One region of the Bradyrhizobium sp. WCU1 genome, then DNA from elsewhere that is predicted to be linked to it. Evidence: predicted binding sites of a transcription regulator. Region 1 holds the regulator's gene; each other region holds the start of a gene.
The links. The regulator LexA, encoded in region 1, represses DNA repair genes until DNA is damaged. The targets are predictions, from matches to a motif close to TGTTCNNNNTGTGTTCNG.

Region 2: a site for LexA is predicted at 3,347-3,364, ahead of ACTUWL_RS09730 (ribonuclease T2 family protein). Genes of this name have one in related genera too.
Region 3: a site for LexA is predicted at 4,519-4,536, ahead of ACTUWL_RS04605 (ImuA family protein). Genes of this name have one in related genera too.

Annotation. Positions count from the first base shown of each region.
Region 1 is NZ_CM130280.1:7,019,460-7,025,508, reverse strand. Features, by position in the region: gene ACTUWL_RS32970 (amino acid ABC transporter substrate-binding protein) at 1-172, opposite strand, end outside; gene ACTUWL_RS32965 (HAD family hydrolase) at 677-1,303, shown strand; gene ACTUWL_RS32960 (molybdopterin molybdotransferase MoeA) at 1,410-2,621, shown strand; gene lexA (transcriptional repressor LexA) at 2,866-3,570, shown strand; gene ACTUWL_RS32950 (hypothetical protein) at 3,835-4,263, shown strand; gene ACTUWL_RS32945 (hypothetical protein) at 4,428-4,655, shown strand; gene ACTUWL_RS32940 (ComEC/Rec2 family competence protein) at 4,652-6,049, opposite strand, start outside.
Region 2 is NZ_CM130280.1:2,128,234-2,134,282, forward strand. Features, by position in the region: gene ACTUWL_RS09705 (TonB-dependent siderophore receptor) at 1-847, opposite strand, end outside; gene ACTUWL_RS09710 (hypothetical protein) at 990-1,355, shown strand; gene ACTUWL_RS09715 (DUF3617 domain-containing protein) at 1,775-2,305, opposite strand; gene ACTUWL_RS09720 (hypothetical protein) at 2,348-2,647, opposite strand; gene ACTUWL_RS09725 (hypothetical protein) at 2,814-3,293, shown strand; gene ACTUWL_RS09730 (ribonuclease T2 family protein) at 3,408-4,094, shown strand; gene ACTUWL_RS09735 (23S rRNA (adenine(2030)-N(6))-methyltransferase RlmJ) at 4,320-5,180, shown strand; gene ACTUWL_RS09740 (cold-shock protein) at 5,443-5,655, shown strand; gene ACTUWL_RS09745 (outer membrane protein) at 5,930-6,049, opposite strand, start outside.
Region 3 is NZ_CM130280.1:997,545-1,003,593, reverse strand. Features, by position in the region: gene ACTUWL_RS04620 (inorganic phosphate transporter) at 1-1,177, opposite strand, end outside; gene ACTUWL_RS04615 (UdgX family uracil-DNA binding protein) at 1,762-3,204, opposite strand; gene ACTUWL_RS04610 (putative DNA modification/repair radical SAM protein) at 3,204-4,439, opposite strand; gene ACTUWL_RS04605 (ImuA family protein) at 4,608-5,402, shown strand; gene ACTUWL_RS04600 (Y-family DNA polymerase) at 5,590-6,049, shown strand, end outside.

The DNA.
Region 1 (6,049 bases):
AGCCGATCGGCCGCGCATTGTCGTCGAGATAGCTGAAGGGAACGGACGCTTCCTGAAAGCCGAGCGTGACCTTCCTGGTCTCCTTGATCTTCAGCAGCGTGCCCGACAGCTCCTCGGCCGCCACGGGGTTCGCGGCGAGCGTGAGAACGAAAAGGATGGTGGGGAAGCGCATCGGCGGCTCCTGTGCGGTGATCAGATGGCCGTGATAGCCCACACACGGGTGCGGCGATAGACGACGACGCTCTAACAGCTATCGCGCTTTGCGAAGGTTCATGGCGACGCCAGGGCATCAAGAAAGGGCCCCAGCGAGGGGGGTCGCCGAGGCCAGAGCAACTCAGTCGCGCCATCCTAGACCGTATAGAAACGCTTTGCTCTGCACCTTCGGATGACCGGAATCGTACGGGGCCAAAGCAGTGAACCCTGTTCCTTTCTCATGCGTATCCGTACGGTCAGGATTTTGTCATCCCTCCTGGGGCTAGAACCAGCGCCGCCCGTCATATTTCAATGCGGGCGGCGTTGCGCGTTGCCGGCCCGGATCAGCAGGTGACGGCGCCGAGACAGACCGGGCAACATAGTCGGTGTCATCCCAAGTGCCGTGCTGTCCAACGTCGCATGCCTGCAGCACAAATCGGGGACATTGCCGCCCGCCCGCAATTCTCGTACACGGTTTCACGCAATGACCTCGCAACTCTCTCCCGATTCCATCGACGTGCTGCTGTTCGATATCGGCCGCGTCGTGCTCGACATCGACTTTGACAAGGTGATGGCGTGCTGGGCGCAGCATGCCGGCTGCGCACCGGCCGAACTCGCCAGCCGCTTCGTCGTCGACGACAGCTTCAGGCATCACGAGATCGGCCGGATCGACGACGCCGCATTCTTCGCAAACCTGCGCCGGACGCTCGGTATCGACATCACCGACGCCCAGTTCCTCGAAGGCTGGAACACGATCTTCACCGGCGAGATGCCGGGCATCGCTCCCCTGCTCGCGGCCGCCGCCAAGCGAATGCCGCTCTATGCCTTCTCCAACACCAATCCGGCTCATGTCGCGCATTTCTCGGTCATCCATGCCGAGCTGCTCAGCCATTTCCGAACGGTCTTCCTGTCGTCGAGCATCGGCTTCCGCAAACCCGACGCCGAGGCCTACGATCATGTGGTAAAAGCCATCGGGGTGCCGGCGTCGCGGATCCTGTTCTTCGACGACCTGGCCGCCAATATCGAGGGTGCGCGGGCGCGCGGCCTCCGTGCCATCCACGTGACATCGACGGATGACGTGGCCGGGGCACTCACCGCACTTGGGATTTGAGGCGCTTGGGATTTGAGGCGCTTGGGATTTGAGGCGCTTGGGATTCGAAGCGCTTGGGATTCGAAGCGCTTGGGATTTGAACCTTGGGAATGAAGGAGTTCCGAGCATGGCCCTGATGCCGGTTGCCGATGCCCTATCTGCCGTCCTCGCCGGCGCCGAGCCGCTGCCGCAGGAGATGGTCGCGCTCGATGCCGCCTATCACCGCACCCTGGCGCGCGACCTCGCCGCGCTGCGCACCCAGCCGCCGCTGCCGATGTCGGCGATGGACGGCTACGCCGTCCGTGCAGCCGATGCGGCCAGTCTCTCGGCCCGGCTCAAGGTGATCGGCGAAGTTGCGGCCGGCCGGCCGTTCGAGCGGACGGTCGGAGCCGGCGAAGCGGTGCGGATCTTTACCGGCGGCGTCATCCCCGACGGCGCCGACGCCGTGATCATCCAGGAGGACACAAGGGTCGACGGCGACCACATCGCGATAACAGAGGCGGCTGCCACCGGACGGCACATCCGTGCCGCGGGCGTCGACTTCCGCGAGGGCGACGTGCTGCTCACCGCCGGCAGCCGGCTGTCGGATCGCGCCCTGTCGCTCGCCGCGGCCATGAACTATCCGGAGCTCGCGGTCCACCGCCGCCCGAAGGTCGCGGTGCTGGCAACCGGCGACGAACTGGTGATGCCGGGCTCGAAGCCCGGTCCGGGCCAGATCGTCTACTCCAACGGCTATGCGCTGCGGGCGCTGGCGCGCGCCGAAGGCGCCGAGACCGTCGACCTCGGGGTTGCCGCCGACACGTTGGAGGCGACCACGGCCGGCATCCGCCGGGCGCGCGAGACTGAAGCCGACATCCTGATTACGACCGGCGGCGCCTCGGTCGGCGACCACGACCTGGTCAAGCAGTCGCTGGAGGCCGAGGGCGTCAGGATGGCGTTCTGGCGGATCGCGATGCGGCCCGGCAAGCCGATGATGCATGGCCGGTTAGGCGCGATGCGGGTGATCGGCCTGCCCGGCAATCCGGTGTCATCCTATGTCTGCGCCTTCCTGTTCCTGGTGCCGTTGATTCGGGCGCTGAGCGGCCGGAAAACGATTCATCATGTCCGCACCACCGCCCTGCTCGGCCGCGACCTCGCCGCCAATGATCAGCGCGAGGACTATCTGCGCGCACGTCTCGAGGAGAACGATGACGGCACGCTGATCGCAACGCCTGTCATGCAGCAGGACTCGTCGCTGCTCGGGAATCTTGCTGCGGCGCGGGCACTTCTCGTGCGTCCGCCGTTTGCGCCTGCTGCCATCAAAGGCAGTGAATGCGAGATCCTGACGCTGCCCGAGTGAGGGCTTTCGCGGCCCGCTCGTTGTGCGTTGCCCGATACGTTCACCTGAAATTAAGTGGTTGCGGAACACATATCGAACATATAGTGTCCGTTCATGATTTGTTTCGAGTACTGGTGTCTACAATCGGGAGGCCGCGAGGGAGTGCTTGCAATGAGCACCGTGCTTCGGAGGTCAGGCCCGGCGTGCAGGCCCCACTGAAGAGTCTCGGAATCGAACGACGCTATCAACCGGGGGAATACTCGAGATGCTCACGCGCAAACAGTACGAACTTCTGCGTTTCATCAATGAACGTCTGAAAGAGGCCGGCGTGCCGCCCTCCTTCGACGAGATGAAGGATGCGCTCGACCTGCGCTCGAAGTCCGGTATCCACCGCCTGATCACTGCGCTGGAGGAGCGCGGCTTCATCCGCCGCTTGCCCAACCGCGCCCGCGCCATCGAAGTCATCAAATTGCCCGAGCTGTCGGCCGGCGGCGGCAATGGCCGCCGCGGCTTCACCCCGAGCGTGATCGAAGGCACCCTCGGCAAGCGCACCAGCACGCCGCCGATCGCCGAGGACGACGGCAACCGGCCGGTCGCCGTGCCCGTGATGGGCCGGATCGCCGCCGGTACGCCGATCGAGGCGCTGCAGACCCGTAGCCACACCATCAGCGTGCCGCCCGACATGCTCGGCGCCGGCGAACACTATGCGCTGGAAGTGCGCGGCGATTCGATGGTCGATGCCGGTATCCTCGACGGCGACATGGCGCTGATCCAGCGCAACGACGTCGCCAACACCGGCGATATCGTGGTGGCGCTGATCGACGAGGAGGAAGCCACCCTGAAGCGCTTCCGCCGCCGCGGAGCGTCGATCGCGCTGGAGCCGGCCAACACGGCCTATGAAGTGCGCATCCTGCCGCCGAACCGGGTCCGCATCCAGGGCAAGCTGATCGGCCTCTACCGCAAGTACTGAATGCAAATACTTGCGGCGGCGAGGAACGAGCGGCACATCGGACCGTTCCTTGAAAGATAGCGTCACGCGCGGCTTCTCGTGCAGGCTGGCTGATGCGCTCCGATACCTCTCACGCAGCGTCGCGTGTTTGTGATCGGCGCGTTCGCGGAGCAGTCGTACAATCGCCCAGAAACGAGCAGACACTCGTTCGCTATCGTCCACTCTGGTAGAGGCCCTATGCCTCATGGAGAGGCACGGGTCGCTACCTCAATGAGGAGCCATCCGATGTGTGACTACAGTCTGCACGCCGTGGCATCGCGCCCCGCCATTGTCGGAGAGACGCTGATCACGACGACTTTCCGCGGCACCTCGACCCGCGGCTTTGCTTCGGAGAACGATCCCACTGTCGCGGTCTGCATGCTGCCGGGCACCGAGCTCGCTTTCGCCGAGAACGTTCGCTACGACAGCCGCTGGATCTGGACCAAGACGATGAACTTCCGCGTCGGCGTGTTCAACGAAGTCGAGCCCGACGTGCCGGATCGCCATCACGACGCGGTCGAATTCCCCGACGGCAGCCACGTGCTGGTGACTCAGCTTGTCGAGGGACAGCGCGTCAGTGTGCTACAATTGCCGGCATTGCATCCGCAGATCGAACAGAAGCCGAAGGTTGTGGAGCGGCGGCCCTCCGCATTCGCGTCGCTGTTTTTGGGTTGAACGCATCGTCGCCGCGGAAGGATCCATTCGGCGGCAGATGACCTAAGCGATTTCGAGCGCCCCCGGACGTCGGGTTCCGGGGCGCGTAGGGCGATTTGTGTCGACGGACGGCATTTGCGTCGGCGGACGGGTTGGCGCATCATCGTGCACGGAGGACGTGCGCGGTGGTCGATAAGGTCACTTGGCAAAAGGCTGGACGCGTCACGGAACCGGGCCGCTACATGTTCCGGTTCGGTTGGCTGACGGTCACGGCTGACGACCTGAAGGTCTGGGAGCAGTTTCCCGAGGCGGTGTTTACCCTCGTCAAGAAGCCCGATGGCGGCCCCGACTCCGACGAGTACCACCTCGGCCTGTTCGAGCTGCCCTCCGGCACGTCGCCCGGTCCGGGCTAATCCTCGCCCTGCACGTCCACCTCGGACGGCGTCGCGTCGACGGCCGGCCGTGGCGCCGCAGCGGGCACGCGCAATATGGGCTCGCTTTCACCGTCGCCGGGAACCGCCGGCGACCACGGCCGGTCGATCCCGCCCGGCCTGACCGCCTCGATGGCGTAGCCGTCCCTGATCCGCCGCAGCATCAGGGCGCCGTGACGCCGCAGCCGCTCGGTGTCGATCACGGAAGCGGAGCAGTCCCGCGGGGCCGGCCGCGTGGCCACGATCAGCGCGGCACGCTCGCAATCGTCGGCCAATGCCTCCGGCCGGGTCGCCAGCGCGACGAAGGCACCGCCGGTCCCTTGCGTCACGCAGCCGCTGGGATCGCAGGAGACGCCCTCGCCGAGCGACGGATCGGTGGCGGCCCTCGCATCGGCATCCGCCGCCAGCCACTCCTTCACGAGGAAAGCGTCCTTGGCGCTGTGCATCAGATGCAGCCGCCCGTCGCCGCCCCGCACCGCGACGTTGCGGCCATCGGCGGAAACCAGCACGTCCGGCTGCGGCACCCGCACCGCCCAGACCGACGCCACCACCAGCAACACCGCGCCGGACCAACGCAGTGGCGTGCGCAGCAGCCCGAGCAGGATCAGACCGGCGCTCGCCGCGATCATCGGCCCGACGCCGAAAGCCGCCATCCGGCCGACGGCGCCTGGGAGCGCCGCGACCCATTGCGTCACCAGGATCATCCAGTCGATGCCGAACCCCATGATCGCCCAGAATACGCCGTCGAAGCCGAACGGCATCGCGAGGAGCCCGAGCAGACCCGCCGGCATCACGACGGCCGACACCACCGGCATCGCCGCAAGGTTCGCGAGCAGACCGTAGGGCGTGACGCGATGGAAGTGGAACGCGGCGTAGGGCGTCGTCGCGAGCCCCGCCACCAGCGAGGCCAGCGTGAGCACCATGAGCTCACGCCCGCCCCACAGCGCAAGGCGCGCGGTGACCGAATGGTCGGGCGATGCCAAGAGGTTCGGCAGCCCGATCTGCACCAGCGCCACCAGCCCCAGCGTCGCGGCAAACGACATCTGGAAGCTCGGATGCACCAGCGCCTCCGGCGCGATCGCGAGCACGATCAGCGCCGCCACCGCCAGCGTTCGGAAGGTGATGGCGCGGCGGTCGACGATCACCGCGATCAGCACCACGGCCGTCATGAAGAACGACCGCTGGGTCGCGACCTCCGCGCCCGACAGCAGCAGATAGAACGCCGCGGCAACGAGCGCGGCCGCCGCCGCCCACTTCTTGATCGGATGTCCCGCCGTCAGCGCCGGAAACAGCGCCAGCAACGCGCGGATCGTGAAGAACACGACGCCGGCGACGACAGCCATGTGGTAGCCGGAGATCGACAGCACATGGCCGAG
Region 2 (6,049 bases), 2.6 Mb from region 1:
CACTGTGCTCGAACGCATAGCCGATGCGGTACTGCTTCTGATCCATCGCGCTGAAGGCCGGATCGTTCGAGTAGACGTTGGTCAATTGTCCCTCGGGCGTACGGAAGTTGCCGATGCTAGCGGCGGTCCGGCTGCTTTGATATTCGCTGAGGATCGTGAACGACGTGTCGGCGTCCGGCCGCCAGGTCACCGCCGGCGCGATATAGGTGCGATCGTCGTCGTTGCCGGGATACCAGGTCTTGGCGTCACGAAGCAGACCGGTCAGCCGGTAGTACAGCTGATCGCTGCCAGGCACCGGACCACCGAGATCGAAACTGCCCTGATAGCGATCATAGTTGCCGGCCTGCAGCTGCACCTCGCCGAACGGCGTTAACGTCGGCCGCTTGGTGGTGACATCGACGATGCCTCCCGGAGAGCCAAGGCCATAGAGGCCCGAGGCCGGGCCGCGCAGGATCGACACGCTGTCGAGACCGTAAGGCTCGATCTTGGGAATGGCGAAGTTGCCGCCGCCCTGGCGCAGGCCGTCGCGATAGATCCCGGTATAGGTGGCATCGAAGCCCCGGATGTAGAAACTGTCGAACCGCGGATCGTAGCCGAACGCCGTGGTTGTCACGCCGGGCGTGTAATTGACGGCGTCCTTGAGCGTCTGAACGTTGCGATCCCTGAGCTCCTTTTGCGTGACGACCGAGAGCGACTGAGGCGTCTCGATCAGCGCCGTGCTGGTCTTGGTGCCGGCCGTGCTGCCGGTTGCGACGTAACCGGTCGTCGTACCGATCGCGCCGGCGGCAGCTTGCGAGCGCGAAGCCTGGCTCGGCGCAGGCGCCGCGGCAATGCCGCGTCGATTCACAGCGGCCGCGCGCGAAGCCCTGGTGTTCTGCGTCGAAGCGGCGGCACTGCGCTTTCTTGCAGCGCCGGGTTGCTCCACCGTCACCGGCGGAAGCACGCTGACATCGTTTTGCGGAGGACTGGTTTGCGCCTGAGCGCTGGCGATGTCTGCGCACACCGGCACAAGCATCACCGAACCGAGAAACGCTGCGTTGATCGCAGCTGTTGATGCGAGCAAGCTGCGCCTGCTCCACGACGAAGTCATTCCCACCGAACACATCCCCCAGACTGATCTTGATCGAGCCGCGTGTTCGTCATTGCGCGACATCGAATGGGGCGGACTTCTATCGACGGGATCGGCGAAATTCCACACGTGCAAAATAGAATCGCTTGAAGCACGCACGATGCGCAAGATTGGAGCGATTCAAGATGTGCAATGCTGGAACGATTCAAAGCGAGACGCAGCAGCACGCATGCATCGCGACGCATTCGATACGCGTCCACATTCTCTCAGATCATCCCGAGTGTGAGGTACGCAACGATCGTTCGACGATGTCGCGCTCCGTCGACGTCATCGCACCAATGGATGATGCGAACGAGCGGTGGGATCCGTCATCCCCGCGCAAAGGCTTCGCCTTTGTCGCTGGAGGTGCGAGCCTTGCGGCGCAATTGCGCCGCTGGGCGAGCCTCGAAGGATGCGCGGCCACCAGTCGGGCCGTCGACCTTTCGCGACGCGCGGAGCCTGTCATCGGGCCGCGCTTCGCGCGGACCCGGTGGCGCTCCTCAGGGTGATGGGGAAGGATCAGATGGACTGCGCGCCGTTTCAGCGCAGAATTGCTTTGCAGTCTTGTGGCGAGCCCTCGGCAATGATGGTGGCGCAAAGCAATACGGCCTCTCCGCATGTGAGAGGCCGTGCTCGAACGCGCGGGCAGCGATCGAAGGCGCAGTCCTACTTCTGCTTGGGCAGCAGGCCCTTCAGCTTTTCCATGTCCTTGATGTTCATCTTCATGCCACCGGGCATGATGATGTCACCGGGCTTCTGGTCGCTCTTGCAGGCGCCGAGCCATTTCGCCTCGATGATCATGGTGGCGTCGTGGGCGCCGGAGGTGCCGCCTTCGGAATGCGAGGTGCTCTTGACCGTATAGGCCGAATTGAAGTCGCCGGTGATCTCGGAATGCGAGGTCACGTTGACGCCGGCGACGCCGCAAACGCTGTCGCTGACATAACCGGTCGCCGTCTTCTGGACGTCCTGCTTGGAGCAGACCTGCTTTGCCAACGGAGAGGCCGCGGTGCTCATGTCCTTGTCGGTGGTCTCGTCGGTGCAATGCTGCATGGTCACCTCCGGGATTTGCCCACCGGTGCGGACCATCTTCATTTCCCACAGACCGGCCTTGCGGATCGGCAGGTCAACGGCGCTTGCGGCGCCGGTGGACAGGACGAGGCAAACGGCAGAGCCAAGCAAGGCAAGCTGTCGGGTCATGCGGCGAGCTCCCGGCTGAACGATCGAGGGATTTTGAGGCGCTCAGTAGAGTGTGCGCACCGGCCGCTGCGCCGAGCCATAGGGCACCCAGCGGCAGGCGAACGAGATGTAGCCGCCCGGATAGCGCTGCAGCGCGAGGAATTTGACGACCTTGCCGTAGGAGGCGCAGTGATCGACGGCGAGCTGCCGGGCGTCGGTCTGGGTTGCCAGTGAATAGGCGATGATCCCGCCGGTATCATTGCCCTTGAACGGCGGCACCGGCTGCAACCAGTCGGCTTGCGCCGGACCAACGGCCAGCATCCCGCTAACGGCAACCAGGCACGCGGCCAATTTCCTTCGCATCGCAGACTCCATTTCGCTTGACGCCAACATAGAGTGCGACGGCGACGGTGAAAAGAACACGCCGGCGGCTAAAGGTGGACTTCTCCGCAGGTGTTGCCGCGCTGCACTTGACCTTGCCGGGGCTTCGCGGCACCGTCCGCCGCATCGGACAATCGGGTGGATTCCCATGCGCAACCTGTTCAACTCCCGCAACAAACTCGGACCTAGGCTTGGTCTCGGTGCCGCAATCCTGGTCGGCATGCTGGCTTTCGGGGGTACTACGGCCCAGGCGGCCAATCCGTTCGAGTTGAATTTCTGGCTGTCGGGCCCGCGCTATGACGGCAACGTGGCGCCATGCGAGAAGGCCCTGGGGGCCATCAGCGATCAATTCCATGAGAAGGAGGCCACCTTCTGGAATTCGCCGCTCGTCATCACCGGCTTCAGCCGGATCCACGAAACCGCGTTCCGCCCCTGGCAGTCCGACAACATCCCGCGCCGCTACTGCTCGGGTGATGCGCTGTTGAGCGACGGCAAGGTGCGCAAGGTACACTATTCGATCATCGAGGACGGCGGCTTTGCCGGCATCGACCAGGGCGTCGAATGGTGCGTCGCCGGGCTCGACCGCAACTGGGCGTACAACCCGTCCTGCAAGGCCGCCCGGCCCTGATTTTCCCACGGATTGCTGAAGCAGAAGCCGCCGCCGACATAGCCGGCGGCTTTTGTTCTTGAAATGTTCCGCGAGCCTGCTAGGCTCCGAACGGTCGCGTGAGGGGAGCGTTTGATGCCTCGGCTGGACACAATTTCCCGATTTCTGATTTCCGCTGTCTTGGTTCTCTGTGGCGCGGTTGGGGCCTCGGCCCAGGATCGTCGCCAGAATGCGCCCGGCGAATTCGATTTCTACGTGCTGTCGCTGTCGTGGTCGCCGTCGTTCTGCGAGGCGGCGAGCGAGCGCGGCAACAACAGCCGCGGGACGCAGGCGCAGTGCGGCGGCCGGCCGTACTCCTTCGTGGTGCACGGGCTGTGGCCACAATATGAGCGCGGCTTCCCGGAATACTGCCAACGCCCCTCGCCGCGGCTCGCCCGCAACATCATGACCTCGATGCTCGACCTGATGCCGGCACCCGGGCTGATCTACAACGAGTGGGACAAGCACGGCACCTGCTCGGGCCTCGGCGAGCGCGGCTATTTCGAAGCCATCCGCAAGGCCCGCGCTACGGTGAAGATCCCCGAGGAATTCCTGCAATTGTCGGAGCCGAAGACGATCGCGCCCGACGAGTTGGAGACCGCCTTCATCAAGGCCAATCCGGGGCTCAGCAACTCCGCGATCTCGGTCACCTGCGCCAGTAACCGGCTCAGCGAGGTGCGGATTTGCCTCAGCAAGGACTTGCAATTCCGCGCCTGCGAGGAAATCGATCGCCGCGCCTGCCGTCGCGATCAGGTGCTGATGCCGCCGGTTCGCGGCGGCTGACCCCTTCCCGGTCATGGCCGGGTAGACATGCGTCGCGCCGGACTGACCCGGCGATCCGCGCCATCGCGAAACCAGCAAGATCAGGCGTCGATGCGCGGGAGCCAGCTACGCCAAGGCTGCGCCGGGCTCGGATGTTAATCCCGCCAAAGCTTCAGCGAAGGCCGGGACAGGCCGGGCATGACGAAGTACAACATGCGCTCCCTTCCGGAGCGCAGCGATAACAGCATGAACTACCGTCACGCCTTTCATGCCGGCAGCTTTGCCGACGTCATCAAGCACATCGTGCTGGTGCGCATGCTCACCTATCTGCAGGAGAAGCAGGCGCCGTTCCGCGTCATCGACACCCACGCCGGCGCCGGCCTCTATGATTTGACGTCGAGCGAAGCGCAGCGCGGCGGCGAATGGCTCACCGGGATCGCGCGACTGATGCAGGCGCGGCTTTCCGACAAGGCACAGCCCTTGATCGGGCCCTATCTCGACATCGTCAGGGCGTTCAATCCGCGCGGCGAATTGAAAGCCTATCCGGGATCGCCGCTGATCGCGCGAGCGCTGCTGCGTCCGCAAGATCGTCTGACGGCCTGCGAGCTCGAGCTCGGCGCGCGCAAGCAATTGATCGATGCATTGCGACGCGACGCACAGGCACGTGTCGTCGATCTCGACGGCTGGATGGCGCTGCCCGCATTCGTGCCGCCGAACGAGCGGCGAGGCCTCGTGCTGATCGATCCGCCGTTCGAAGCAAAGGACGAGTTCGAGCGACTGGCCCGTGCCTTCACGGAGGCGTTCGCGAAATGGCCGACCGGCGCATATCTTTTGTGGTACCCCGTAAAAACCCGGAGAGCCACCGACGAGCTCGCACGCAGCGTGGCTGCTGCAGCAATGAGCAGCCGGCCCGCAGGCAAATGCTTGCGTCTGGAATTCAGTGTGGCGCCGCAAGAAGCGGACGCAGGGCTCGTTTCTACCGGACTTTTGATAGTGAATCCGCCGTGGACACTCGCCAACGAGCTGAAGATCATCCTGCCCGAACTCGAGAAGCCACTCGGTCAGGGCGGCGCCGCGCGCTTCAGATTAGAGACGCCTAAAGCTTGATCGAAAAGCACCCACTGAAAAGTTCAAATTTGAGCATAGGCAATTTGCGCGGAACCGTATTATGCTCATCCTGTTACGACTGGCTTTACGTTCCGCTTCCGCGAATGGTTGCGGCGGAGTGACAAGGCCGAAATAAAATCCAGGCAGACCAGCGGCGTGACGCCGGCCTGTTCAGGTGGCCAAGCTTCCGACAAGCGAATGTCGGTCAACCGCTACGCGACGTGCGCGTAGCGGTGGAGCAATACGGGGGAGGAGTTTCCCGATGGCCATGACTGGGACAGTCAAGTTCTTCAACGGAGAGCGTGGCTACGGCTTCATCAAGCCTGATGATGGCGGCCGCGATGTGTTCGTTCACATCACAGCTGTCGAACGTGCAGGATTGAAGGACCTGACTGAAGGACAACGCATTACGTTCGAGGTTGAGCCGGACAAGAAGGGCAAGGGCCCGAAGGCGGTCAACCTGGTGGTTTCATGATGAGTGCTTGCAGTGCGCGGCTCGTGATGAACACCGACTGAAGCGTTGCATGTGAGTTGACTGCCGAGCGCGCGGCGCGCGCTCGCTTCATGACCACCCTGCATGATGCGGACGCGACTGGCCGTGCCGCACGCTCGAAGCGTGCGGCCGACGATCGGCTTCGCGAATGGGGCGGCGTGCATGCTGCTGCGCGCGATGTGCAGACCGTCAGCACAAAGAAAAACCCGGCCGCGCGAGGCGCGGCCGGGAGTTGATGTCAGACGTTTTCTTGTTCTCAGAAGTGATAGTTGATGCCGGCGCGAACCAGGCTGAAACTGTAGCCGTTCGACGCACCGCCGGTGATCGTGAAGTTGCTGTTGGCGAGATCGACGTAGAGATACTCGATCTTGGCGCT
Region 3 (6,049 bases), 1.5 Mb from region 1:
GGAAGCGGATCGCCTCGGAGGCCAGGTACATGTCGTTACGGGTGTTGCCCACCGCGTCAGCCGGGAACTTGGCCAGCGAGCCATATTGGGCAACCTGCTGGCCGATGTCGCGCACCAGCACGGCGAGCGAAGGAAAGGTGCCTTCGTTGATCTGGTGCTGCGCGACATAATTGGTCACGGCCGGGCGCGGATTGCCGATCACGTTGTAGCCGGCGGCCTTGCCTTCGATGACCTTGCTGGCCGCGGTCGAGTGCGCGGCGAACTGCTCGATCTGGCTTGCGGGCAGCGCGCGGTTCAGCGCATAGGCGGTCGGCACGGTGCCGATCAGGATCAGCATGATCAGGCCCATGCCCTTCTGGCCGTCGTTCGAGCCGTGGAAGAAGCTGACCAGCGTGCAGGTCAGGATCAGGATGCCACGGATCCACCACGGCGGCGGCTGGTTGCCGACCGGCTCGCCGAACAACGCCGGCGTCGCGCGCTGCAGCGCGATCTTGAGGATATAGAGCAGGCCGGCCGCGAGCGCGAAGCCGAACAGCGGCGACAGCAGCAGCGCCTTGGCTATGTTGGTCGCCTGTGACCAGTCGACGCCCGAGGTGCCGTCACGGCCGCGCAGCAGCGCGTTGGTGATGCCGACGCCCATGATCGAGCCGATCAGGGTATGCGAGCTCGAGGCCGGCAGACCGAGCCACCAGGTGCCCAGATTCCAGATGATGGCGGCGATCAAGAGCGCGAACACCATCGCAAAGCCGGCGCTCGATCCGACCTGCAGTATCAGCTCGACCGGGAGCAGCGACACGATGCCGAACGCCACGGCGCCGCTCGAGAGCAGCACGCCGAACAGGTTGAACATGCCCGACCACACCACGGCGACATGCGCCGGCAGCGAGCGGGTGTAGATCACGGTTGCGACGGCGTTCGCGGTGTCGTGGAAGCCGTTGACGAATTCGAAGCCGAGCGCGATCAGCAGCGCGACGAACAGCATGATGTACGGCAGGAACGACGTGACGCGCGTGCCGGTGGCATCGACGTCGGCATAGATGCTGTAGGCAACGAACAGCAGCGCGGCCGCGACCACGCCCAAATAGATAATCCCCGTCATGGGGTGGAAGCCTTTGTCGAGGTCCGGACCCTTTTTCAAGGCGGGCTCGATCGAGCCGGGTAACGCCATATCGCTCATGGTAAACTCCTGTCCCAATGCCTCCGATTTTGATCCATGCATATGACAAGCAATTGAAATCAGGTCCGTGAATTGCGCCGGCGATCCGCGGTGGCGGAGATCGAGCCGAATATTTGTGCAACGCATTGAAGGCCCACGCGCCTTCGCGGCCTCGTGGCAACCTTCAGCAACAGAAGGTCAGTGATGACAGCGACGAGGCCCGCATTTGTTCCGCAAGGCAAGACTGTGTGCGGGTGAGGTCACACTGAGCAGGCAACCCGCCGGCGGGCATTTGGCGGCAGGATTCTGTCGACCGGAAATCCGGCGAGACGTCGGCGGTGATGGTCGCGGATGGTGGAAGTGCAGAAAGGAGCGGGGAGCAGGATGGAAGGATGAGGTGGCGCGCCGCACGATCGGGGCTAGCAAACCGCGCAGCGCGCCCGCCTCAGGGTACGTCATGGCGTGAACATGACGCCCGATACCTGCGGAACACGTCACAGTACCACGGATCAATTAAAGGTTGTAGGTATTTGTCCGTGTTGAGGACAATTTCACGTCGAAGTGTGGTTACTCCGGTTCCGCCGGTCCGCCGGTCTTGCGGAACTTCAGGCCGAATTGCGCAACCGATCTGCGGCGATTTTCAGGTCGTCGATAAAGCGCTGATATTCCAGCGCCTTAGCCTTTTCGTCGGGTAGCCGCAACAGGTAGGACGGGTGCACGGTGACGAGCACCTTGGTTCCGTCTTGGTCCATCAGGCGGCCGCGGTTCTTGTTGACGGGTGTGATCTTGCCCAGCACGCATTGCGCTGCGGTGGCGCCGAGCGCCACCACGAGTTCCGGCTTGATGGCGGCGAGCTCGCGCTCGTACCACTGCCGGCAGGCGCGGATCTCCGGTGTGGCCGGCTTCTGGTGCAGCCGGATCTTGCCGCGCGGCACGAATTTGAAGTGCTTCACCGCGTTGGTGATGTAGACCCCGGCGCGATCGATGCCGGCTTCCCGCAGCGCGCGATCGAGCATCTGCCCGGCCGGCCCGACGAAGGGATGGCCTGCGAGATCTTCCTTGTCGCCGGGCTGCTCGCCGACCAGCATCAGCGTGGCGCTTTGCGGTCCCTCGCCGAACACGGTCTGGGTTGCGTCCTTCCACAGCGGGCAGGCGCGGCAACCGACGGCCTCGTCGCGCAGCGCAGCGATCGTGTCGTGGACTGGCGCATCCTGGACTTGCTTGCGGGCCATCGGCTCATCCGGCCGCTTCTGCGGCTTATGCGGTTCGGTCGGCTGGTTCGCGATCATCGCGCCGGTGGTGCGTTCCGCGCTCGCGATCAATGGCTTAATCAGCGAGGCCTCCGGCAGGTTCCTCCAGTATTTCTGCGGCATCTCGGTTTGCATCGCTTTCACCTTCAGCCGCGCCGGATTGAAGATCGCCGCGTAATAGCTTCGCCAGGTTTCCTCCAGCCGGTCCTGGCTGGGCGCCTCGGATTTGGCGACGCCCGGCGTGATCGAGATCGCGTGACCGTCCCAATGCGCGCAGACATCGGGCGTCAGGATTGACCAAGGCATGTCGGCAAAGCGTTTGGCGAAGAATGGCGCAGCAAGCTCGACGATATGATGCTCCGGTTCGAACCAGGCGACGAAATGCGTATTCACGCGCCCGACCTCGCGGAAGCGGACGAAGGCATGCATCTTATGTTCATCGCGATGCACCGCGCGTGCCATCGCGCTGATCTCCGAGACATCGCGATCGGTGGCGACGTCGAGCAGGTCGTGATCGCCGCGAATCCGCCAGAGCAGGCGATAGAGCAGGGCGAAGCGTTCGGAGTTGCGATGCAGGATCGCAGCCTTCGCCAGCTCGACGAATTTGACCGGCACGTTGAAGGTGCCTTCGGTCGTATCGGGCAAGTGGTCAGCTTCCGTCGCCGCAAACAATTCCGGCTCGGCATTGCGCGCGATCCACGTCACGTCCTGCGGCTTCACCCCGTTCAATGCCAGCTGCCGTGCGGCTTGCCGCCAGCCGTCGAAGTTGGTTTCGCTGTCGAGGGTGACGGTGTGCATCAAAACCCAAACCCGAGTTGCGTCGCCTTCGGCTTGAATCGCTCGACCAGTCCGGCCGTATCCAGCAAGCGTGCCGACGGGCGATGGTCACTGAGAACGATGAACGGCAGTGCCTTGTTCCTGGGGATGTGCAGCCGTGCCAGATCGGCCACGCGGATCGAGGTGATGCGCCGCGTCGCGATGATGCGGTCGACTGCCTTGCGGCCGAAGCCGGGCACGCGCAGCAATTCCTCGCGGCTGGCGCTGGCGACGTCGAGTGGAAAGCGCTGGCGGTTGCGCAGCGCCCAGGCGAGCTTCGGATCGATGTCGAGCGGCAGCATGCCGTTTTCGTGTCCATCGGCGATCTCGCCGACATCGAACCCGTAGAACCGCATCAGCCAGTCGGCCTGGTAGAGCCTGTGCTCGCGCACCAGCGGCGGCGCGATCAGCGGCAGGGCGCGGCTGGCATCGGGAATCGGGCTGAACGCCGAGTAGTAGACGCGCTTGAGCCTGTAGGCACCATAGAGATTAGCGCTTGTTGTGAGGATGGTCTGGTCGCTTGCGCCATCCGCACCGACGATCATCTGCGTGCTCTGGCCGGCCGGCGCGAAGCGCGGCGGCCTTGTTTTCGTCGCGGGCTTTTCCGCGGCTTCGTCGAGCTTCAGCCGTAGTCGTCCCATGGTGCGGCGGATCGCGCGGACGTTCTTCTCCGGCGCAAGCTTGGCGAGGCTGGTCTCCTCCGGCACCTCGATGTTGATGGAGAGGCGATCGGCATATTTGCCGGCCTCAGCGATCAGCGTGTCGTCGGCTTCGGGAATGGTCTTCAGATGAATGTAGCCGCGGAAGTGGTGCTCCTCGCGCAGTTTTCGCGCGACGCTCACCACCTGTTCCATCGTGTAGTCGGCGCTGCGGATGATGCCGGACGAGAGGAAGAGTCCCTCGATATAGTTGCGCCGGTAGAAGTCGAGCGTCAGCTTCACCACCTCGTCGATGGTGAAGCGGGCGCGCGGCACGTTGGAGGAGGCGCGGTTGACGCAATACAGGCAGTCGTAGTTGCAGGCGTTGGTGAGCAGCACCTTCAATAGCGAAATGCAGCGTCCGTCCGGAGCGTAGGAATGGCAGATGCCCATGCCGGGCGCGGTCGAGCCGAGGCCCCTGCCGTCGCTGGAATCCCGCTGCTCGGTGCCCGAGGAGGCGCAGGAGGCGTCGTATTTCGCGGCATCCGCCAGGATCTCCAGCTTGCGTTGCACGTCCATCATGAATCCCTTTGATTCCACTGATGAATCAGAAAAATCCGTAATCCGATTGACTCATCAGGCCCTGTTAGCTTTATATTAGAACATATCATGAACAAATGAGCCAGTCCCTGGTTCTCTGTTCAGACCAGTGACGGCCTCAAATTTTGGTTGAGAAGGAGCGGCGCAATGAACAGCGCACGCACGGGTACGCTTGCGTCTCTGCGCGGCAGCATCGCGCGCATCGAGGCGCCATCGGATGCGGCGATGCCGAACCGCATCGCGCTCGGCCACGCCGGCGCGGACGCGATGCTGCGCGGCGGGCTCGCGCCGGCCGCATTGCACGAGGTGTTCGCGGCCGGCCATCAAGCGGGCGCTGCGACCGGCTTCATCGCGGGGCTCGCCGGACGCGTGTCGACGCGCAAGCCGCTGGTCTGGGTGCGGCAGGATTTTTCCGATCGCGAAAACGGCGCGCTGTCGGTGCGCGGGCTCGCCGAGCTCGGCCTCGATCCGCGTCTCCTGGTCACGGTGCGCGCCGCCGATGTCGACGGTGCTCTGCGCACCGCGGCCGACGCGCTGGCCTGCGACGCGCTCGGCGCTGTTGTGCTCGAGGTCTGGGGCGAAGCGCGCCAGCTCGACCTCGTCGCCAGCCGCAAATTGACCCTCGCCGCGCAAGCCTCCGGCGTTACCGCGCTGATGCTGCGGATCGCGGCAACTCCGATTCCCTCGACCGCAGAGACGCGCTGGATCGTGCGTGCGGCGCATTCGCCGCCCGGCAATGCCTCAAGCGCCTGGGGCGCGCCGCGCTTCGACGCCGAGCTCGTGCGCAACCGTCATGGCCCGGTCGGGCGATGGATCATGGAATGGAAATGTGATGAGTGCCAATTCAGTGAACCGTCGGCGTATCCTCAGCCTGTGGCTGCCACGCCTGCCCATCGACCGCATCAAGCGCAAGCTCGCGCAGGACATCGCCTCGCAAGCTGAGACGCGAGAGGTGGATGAACCACCTGCCAGTGAGGTAAGCACATCGGCTGGGCTCTCTCCCCCCTTGCGGGGGAGAGTTGGAGAGAGGGGTAGCCACGAGCACCGCCCGAGCGGCTCACCCCTCTCCCTAGCCCTCCCCCGCAAGGGGGGAGGGAACCCGTCCGCTGATGCGTCCCTTACGAATGCCATGAGCAACGATCTCCCCAGCGTTGTGGTCGCAAAAGATCACAACGCGATCCTGCTGCATGCCGTCGACGAGGCCGCAATGCGGGCCGGGCTGTCGATCGGACTGCCGCTGGCCAATGCGCGCGCGATCTGCCCGGAGCTCACGGTCTACGACGCCGATCCCGCAGCCGATCTGAAGATGCTGAACGACATCGCCGACTGGTGCGACCGCTTCACGCCGTTGGTCGCGCTCGATCCGCCCTATGGCCTGTTCCTCGACATCACCGGCTGCGCGCACTTGTTCGGCGGCGAGCGCGCGCTGCTGCAGATCGTGACCCATGCGCTGAGCCGGCGCGGCTTTGCCGTCAGCGCAGCGATTGCCGGCACCTCGATCGCGGCGCGCACGTTGACGCGCCACATCTCGGGCAAGATCGTCGCCAGCGGCGAGGAAGCGCAAGCGGTCGGCCCGCTGCCGGTGTCGG